3 regions of the Chelativorans sp. M5D2P16 genome follow, and region 3 is predicted to be linked to each of the others. Evidence: predicted binding sites of a transcription regulator. Region 3 holds the regulator's gene; each other region holds the start of a gene.
The links. The regulator PhoB, encoded in region 3, activates phosphate uptake and scavenging genes when phosphate is short. The targets are predictions, from matches to a motif close to TGTCATNNANCTGTCAT.

Region 1 (2,263 bases), 150 kb from region 3:
CATGACCGACCGGATCATCGGATAGCCTGGCGCGCCGTCCTGAAGCGCATAGACCATCACGTGCGAGCGGGCGGCGCCGTCCTCGATGAGGTCTTCCTCGTTGGCGGTGACGAGGAGATTGCGCGAGGGGATGGCCAGGACGCCTTCCGGACCGATGCCGGACGCAAGCACCTGAACCAGTTCGGGTTCCTCGCCCGCATCGCGATAGACGGCCACCAGAGAAGCACGCTCCAGAGCGACGAAGAAGAAGCGTTCGTCACCGTAGGCGGCCATCTCCAGGCCCTCGGGTTCCGCGCCCTTGGCGTCGGAGCGCTTGTCGGGATAGTGGCCGGCGAGGGCTGCCTGATGCTCCAGCGCGGCGCCGGAATCGAACAGGACCTCGCCCTCACGCGAGAAGATCGTGAAGCTGCGCGCACCACCTTCATAGTCGCCCTCGTTGGCGATCACGAGGCGCTCGTCGTCCAGCCACTGCACGGTGTCGGGCTCGCGCGGAAGGCTTTCGGCCGCCTCGTCGAAGCGCAGCGCGCCGTCGTCGGACAGGTCGACATTCTCGACGCTGCCGGCACCGGCGGAGAAGTGGCTCACCACCTCGCCCGTCTCCGCCGAGACGATGGCGATGTGGTTGTTCTCCTGCAGGGTCACAACGATCTCGCCGCGGCTGTTGAAGTCCACGAATTCGGGTTCGGGATCCTCCGGCGCGACCTCCGCGAGCCCCGTCAGCGCCGCGGTCTTGACGCTGTCGCAATCGGGAACGCCTTCGTTGAGCGAGAAGATCTGCAGCGCGCCGGCCGGCATCTGCGGAATGGCGCCATCGTTCAGATCTTCGTCGCGCTCGTTCTCGATGGCGACGGCGAGGAAGCGGCCGTCACCGCTGACGGCCACGGAATCGGGCTGGCCGGCCAGGTCGCAGGAGGGCTCGGCCGTGCGGGTGGCGATGTCGATCACCAGCAGGTTGCCGGAGGGGGCGGTGTAGCTTTCCGAGGTATTGATGGCGGCGATGGCCTTTTCCCCGGCCACGCTGACCGAGGTGGGTTCACCGTCGACCTTGACGGTGCCGAGGCCTTTCGGTGCCGCGGGATCGGTGATGTCGACGAAGCCGACGGCGCCCAGCGGGCTGTCGGAATAGATCAGCGTGTTGCCGTCCTCGCTCGCCGTAATGATCTCGGAGGAGGTCTGCGCGGCCGGATCCGTGTCGGCCGGCAGGTTCTCCGCGACGGCGAAGGTCGCGATCCGGCTGAACGCCGAATCGGCCAGGGCCGGCATCGCCGTCGACGCCGAAAGTCCCGCCACGAGCGCGCACAGCAGCGAATGTCGTGTCATCCTTGTCTCCCTCAATCACTGGAACAACGTTTAGTGGCCGAGGGGGATTGCAGGCGCATGACGGATAGATGACGTTTCGGTGACCGTTCCTGTGCATGGCTTTGCCACACTTTCCTTGCCTCGAAAGGCGAATGGTCCTATATAGCGGGCATTCCCAAAAATAGGTGGCATGACCACCGCCCGCGCCCGGGACGCGGGCGAGGACAGGATAATTTGCTATGGCCAATACGCTTCTCATGCCCAAGGCAACCGCCGTCTGGCTGGTGGACAACACGGCGCTGACGTTCGACCAGATCGCCGAATTTTGCAGGCTCCACCCGCTCGAGGTGAGCGCGATCGCCGACGGCGACGCGGCGCAGGGCATCAAAGGCATGGACCCGGTAATGACGGGGCAGTTGACACGCGAGGAGATCGCCAAGGGCGAGGCGGACTCGAACCACAAGCTCAAGCTTTCGGAGCCGAAGGTGCGCGTGCCGGAGGCCAAGCGCAAGGGACCGCGCTATACGCCACTGTCCAAGCGCCAGGACCGGCCGAACGCCATTCTGTGGCTGGTGCGCCATCACCCCGAGCTGAAGGATGCGCAGATCTCGCGTCTGGTCGGCACCACCAAGTCGACCATCGAGCAGATCCGCAACCGCACGCACTGGAACTCGGCCAATCTGGTGCCGATGGATCCGGTCACCCTCGGCCTTTGCTCGCAGATCGACCTCGACATGGAGGTCGGCCGCGCCGCGCGCAATGCGCCGCCTGCAGCGCCTACCGGCGATACCCTTCTGCCCGCCTCCGAGACCGAGGACCTGCCCGTATCCGAGACGGGCAGACAGGAGGCTCGGGAAGAGGAGGAGAAGGAACTCGACGCCGACGCGGTGTTCGCCAAGCTCTCCTCCCTGAAGTCGGAGCGCAACGACGACGAGGACTGAGGCGACGGCCTTTGACCGCTGTT
Region 2 (2,263 bases), on a different contig from region 3:
CGCGATCGACGGTGAAGGAGACGCCGTTCAGCGCCCTGTCACCCGTCCTGTAGCGCTTTTCCAGATTGTCGATCGTTAGCATGCAGGCCACCTCGCATAGGCCAAGGGCGGGAACCCGGTGGGGGGTTCCCGCCCTTGAGCGTTCAAGCAGTTTCTACTGGCAGTCGTAGGAAACGTCGTTGGCTTCATCAATCTGGCGAATCACGGCCCAGTCATCCTTGAAGGTGATCTCGATGAACTGCGCTTCGCCGGACTTTGAGAACTCTTCCTGCAGTGCAGAGCCTTCCCAGGGGAAGGAGAAGAAGGCCTCCCGGATCTTCTCCTGCAACTCCGGCCGCAGGTTGTAGACGGTGCCGTACCCTGTGGTCGGGAAGGTTTGCGACTTGTAGATGGTCTTGATCTGGTCCGCGGAAATGACCTCACGCTCGATCATGCGGTCCTTCACGGAATTCGCAATTGCTGCAGCTTGATAGTCACTATTGGCGACGCCGAGAATGGAGGTGTCGTGGGAACCCGAGAAGGCGGGCTCGAAGTCTTCGCCGGCTACCATATTGAACTCGCTCTTCAGAATGGCCGACGGCGCCTTGAAGCCCGAATTGGAAGTCTCCTGCGTGAAGGCGATCTGCCCGCCGCGCAGATCCTCGATCTCGTCGGCTTCCGAATCCGCCGGTGCGATGATCTCCATCTCATAGCCGAACGAACCATCCGCGGCGGCCATCATCGCGAAAGGGCGGAAGCCCGCGCAGGCGACGGCGATCGGATTGGAACCGGTGTTGAAGCCGGAGATGTGAAGCCGACCCGCGCGCATGGCTTCCAACTGGGCGGCGTTCGACTGAACCGGGAAGAACTCGACCTTCTTGCCGGTGACCTCTTCCATGTGCTCCAGAAACCCGGCCCAGACGTCAGCGTAAACTGCCGGATCCTCGACAGGCGTGTAGGCGAAGATCAGCGTGTCCGGATCGACGAGCTGGCTTTCGTCGGTGGGAATATCGGCCACGAGATCGCCGTCGGCGTCCTGGTACCGGCTATCAAGCTGGAATTCGGCGTGCGCTGGAAGTGCGAGGGCCACTGTGGCGGCCAGAGCGGCGACGATACTTTTCATGACGTTCTCCATCGGCTGAATGCTTGGACCGAGGCCGAGCTATCGCAGGCGCGTATCAGTTATGTGACAGTTGTTGTGCCGCTCTTCCCTCCCACGCCCCCCTGCCCTCAAAGTTCGAGGTTTACGCGATGTGGTCCTCAATGCTATATGACGCATAAATCGGGAAATACAGATATATGGAAAAGAGATCTGCTCTTGTCGCCCTGGCGGCGCTCGGCCAGGAAACCCGGCTCGAAATCTTTCGACTCCTGGTCAAAGCAGGAGCGGACGGAGTTCCGGCGGGCGAAATCGCTTCGCGGCTCAATACCGTGCAGAACACGACCTCGACTCACCTGAAAACCCTTACCCATGCGGGACTGGTTCGGGCCCAGCGCGAGGGTCGCGTCATCCGGTACTACGCCGATATGACCGGCTTCCGCGATCTTCTCGCTTATCTGATGGAAGACTGCTGCAACGGTGCGCCGGAACTTTGCCGCCCCGTGATCGAGGCCGTGACATGCGACTGCTAGGAGATGGTCCTGTGAATGATAGAGCTTTCAACGTCCTGTTTTTGTGCACGCACAATTCGGCCCGGTCGATTATCGCCGAATGCCTCTTGAACCGGCATGGAGAAGGCCGTTTCAAGGCCTTCAGCGCCGGCAGCCAGCCGCGCGGCAAGGTGCATCCCTACGCGCTCGATCTGCTCCGCCAGAGGGGCTACGAAACCGCCGGGCTGCGTTCGAAGTCCTGGGACGAATTTGCGGGGCCGGACGCGCCGAAGCTCGATTTCGTTTTCACCGTCTGCCACGATGCCGCCAATGAAACCTGCCCGGTCTGGCCCGGCCAGCCGATGACGGCCCACTGGGGCGTTCCGGATCCGTCCACCGCAACCGGAACCGAGGCGGAACAGCGCTTTGCCTTTGCCGATACGCTGCGCATGCTGCGGCAGCGGATTTCGATTTTCGTCAATCTTCCGGTAGGCAGCCTCGACAGGCTCAGCCTGCAGAACCGGCTGGACGAGATCGGCCGTAACATGGCGAAAGCCGGCTGAAACAAAGACAAGGACCACCATGACCGATCATGCGATCGAGACCGGAGAAGCCGCTCCGGCAGGCATCAGCTTTTTCGAGAAGTACCTGACCATCTGGGTGGCGCTGTGCATCGTCGCTGGAATCGCCCTTG
Region 3 (2,263 bases):
TTCCGGCGGCCAGCAGCAGCGCCTGTGCATCGCCCGCGCCATCGCCGTCTCGCCGGAAGTGATCCTGATGGACGAGCCGTGCTCGGCGCTCGACCCGATCGCCACGGCCAAGGTGGAGGAACTGATCGACGAATTGCGTGAGAACTACACCATCGTCATCGTCACGCACTCGATGCAGCAGGCGGCTCGCGTTTCGCAGCGCACCGCCATGTTCCATCTCGGCAATCTGGTCGAGGAGGGACCGACGGACCGCATGTTCACCAATCCGGAAGACAAGCGCACCCAGGATTACATCACCGGCCGGTTCGGCTAAGCCGACCGCCGCGCCACGCATTTCAGAAGGGAACAGATCCATGGCCGAGCATATCGTCGCCTCCTTCGATGAGGATCTCGAGCATATCGATCGACTGCTGCGCGATATGGGCGATCTTGCCGGCGCCATGACGCAGTCCGCCACCCGGGCGCTGCTTACCTCGGATACCGGGCTGGCACAGCGCGTCGTCTCCGACGATGCAATTATGGATGCCAAGCAGCTCGAACTCGACGAGCGGGCGATCACGCTGATCGCTAAGCGCCAGCCCATGGCGCAGGACCTGCGCGCCGTGGTGGGCGGGATCCGCATGGCCGCCGACCTGGAACGGATCGGCGACCTTGCCAAGAACATCGCCAAGCGCGTGGGCGCCGTCGGGCAGGGAGCGGCCCCGCGCAAGCTTTCTCATTCGATCGACACCATGGCCGGCATGGTTCTCAGCCAGGTCAAGGCCGTTGTCGAGCGCTACGCTGAGCGCGACGCCGCTGCACTCACGGCGCTGCGCGACGAGGACGAGAAGATCGACACCCGCTACACCTCGGTGTTTCGCGAACTGCTCACCTATATGATGGAAGATCCGCGCAACATCACCGCATGCACGCATCTCCTGTTTTGCGCCAAGAACTTGGAGCGCGTGGGTGACCACGTAACCAACATCGCCGAGAACGCCTATTATATCCTGACCGGCGAACAACTGCCCGTTCAGCGCCCCAAGCTGGACGAGACGCAGATGACGGTTGATCGATGAGTAGCGGGAGGGTCCGGGATGATCGCTCCGAAAGTAATGCTTGTCGAGGATGACGAGCCGCTGTGCGTGCTGCTGCGCTACAATCTCGAGGCCGAAGGTTACGAGGTCGAGGTGGTCAACCGTGGCGACGAGGCGGAGGTGCGCCTGCAGGAGAACGTGCCGGACCTGCTCGTGCTCGACTGGATGGTGCCGGCGATCTCCGGCATCGAGCTTTGCCGGCGTCTCAGGATGCGCTCGGAGACCGAGCGTCTGCCCATCATTATGCTTACGGCGCGCGGCGAGGAGAGCGACCGTGTGCGCGGGCTTTCCACCGGCGCCGACGACTATCTGGTCAAGCCGTTCTCGACGCCGGAGTTCGTCGCCCGGGTCCGCGCGCTCCTGCGGCGGGCGAAGCCCGAGGTGCTGTCGACTGTGCTCAAGGTCGGCGACATCGTGCTCGACCGCGAATCCCACCGCGTCTATCGACGCAAGAGCGAGATCCGGCTCGGGCCCACAGAATTCCGCCTCCTGGAATTCATGATGCAGCATCCCGGCCGCGTCTTCTCGCGCAGTCAGCTTCTGGACAATGTCTGGGGCGAGACGATCTATATCGACGAGCGGACGGTGGACGTGCATGTCGGCCGCTTGCGCAAGGCGGTGAACCAGGGCCGGTTGCCCGACGTCATCCGCACCATACGCGGGGCCGGCTACGCAATCAGGGAGAGTTGAGGAGAAAACCCCTTGCTGCCGCGCGTTTTGATCTCGCAAGGTCAGGATCTTCGCAACGCGCCGTTCCGGCTCCCTCGGGATATCTTGAGGAATACTGCGACCACCGGTTCATTCCGCTCCGCCTGGTCGACGATGGTGGAGCATTGCAAATTCGTCGGCGAGGAGCGGGCCTGACCTGCGTCCCGAGAAAACGCTGCCTCAGGCGATGCTTCTGCTGCCGTTCACGTGCAGGCCCGGACCGAACATCTCTCGGTCGAGGCTGGTCAGCGCGGTCATGGCATTGCCGTGCTGGATGAAGGGGGTTTCGTTCGGCCAGGTCTCGAAATGCGCGGATCCGGTGTTCTGGCCGCCGGCCGTTTCGGAAAGGGCGGCGCGGATCCTCGGCTCCAGGATATCGAAGGCCGCCGTGCCCTGACCGATGATGGCCACCGGAGCGGGGTCGATCAGGGCGAACAGGTTGCCGATGCCGAAGCCGATGGCTTCCGCCGCTTCCCGAA

Region 1: SIN08_RS18840 (esterase-like activity of phytase family protein) is a predicted target of PhoB. The motif match lies at 1,378-1,394, and genes of this name have one in related genera.
Region 2: phnD (phosphate/phosphite/phosphonate ABC transporter substrate-binding protein) is a predicted target of PhoB. The motif match lies at 1,155-1,171, and genes of this name have one in related genera.

What each region holds. Positions count from the first base shown of each region.
Region 1 covers NZ_JAXQNM010000038.1:221,289-223,551, reverse strand. Annotated here, with positions in the region: gene SIN08_RS18840 (esterase-like activity of phytase family protein) at 1-1,320, opposite strand, end outside; gene SIN08_RS18835 (DUF1013 domain-containing protein) at 1,539-2,240, shown strand.
Region 2 covers NZ_JAXQNM010000036.1:242,015-244,277, forward strand. Annotated here, with positions in the region: gene phnC (phosphonate ABC transporter ATP-binding protein) at 1-82, opposite strand, end outside; gene phnD (phosphate/phosphite/phosphonate ABC transporter substrate-binding protein) at 155-1,102, opposite strand; gene SIN08_RS17240 (metalloregulator ArsR/SmtB family transcription factor) at 1,279-1,611, shown strand; gene SIN08_RS17245 (arsenate reductase ArsC) at 1,623-2,132, shown strand; gene arsB (ACR3 family arsenite efflux transporter) at 2,197-2,263, shown strand, end outside.
Region 3 covers NZ_JAXQNM010000038.1:67,441-69,703, reverse strand. Annotated here, with positions in the region: gene pstB (phosphate ABC transporter ATP-binding protein PstB) at 1-313, shown strand, start outside; gene phoU (phosphate signaling complex protein PhoU) at 354-1,058, shown strand; gene phoB (phosphate regulon transcriptional regulator PhoB) at 1,077-1,766, shown strand; gene SIN08_RS18070 (ROK family protein) at 1,965-2,263, opposite strand, start outside.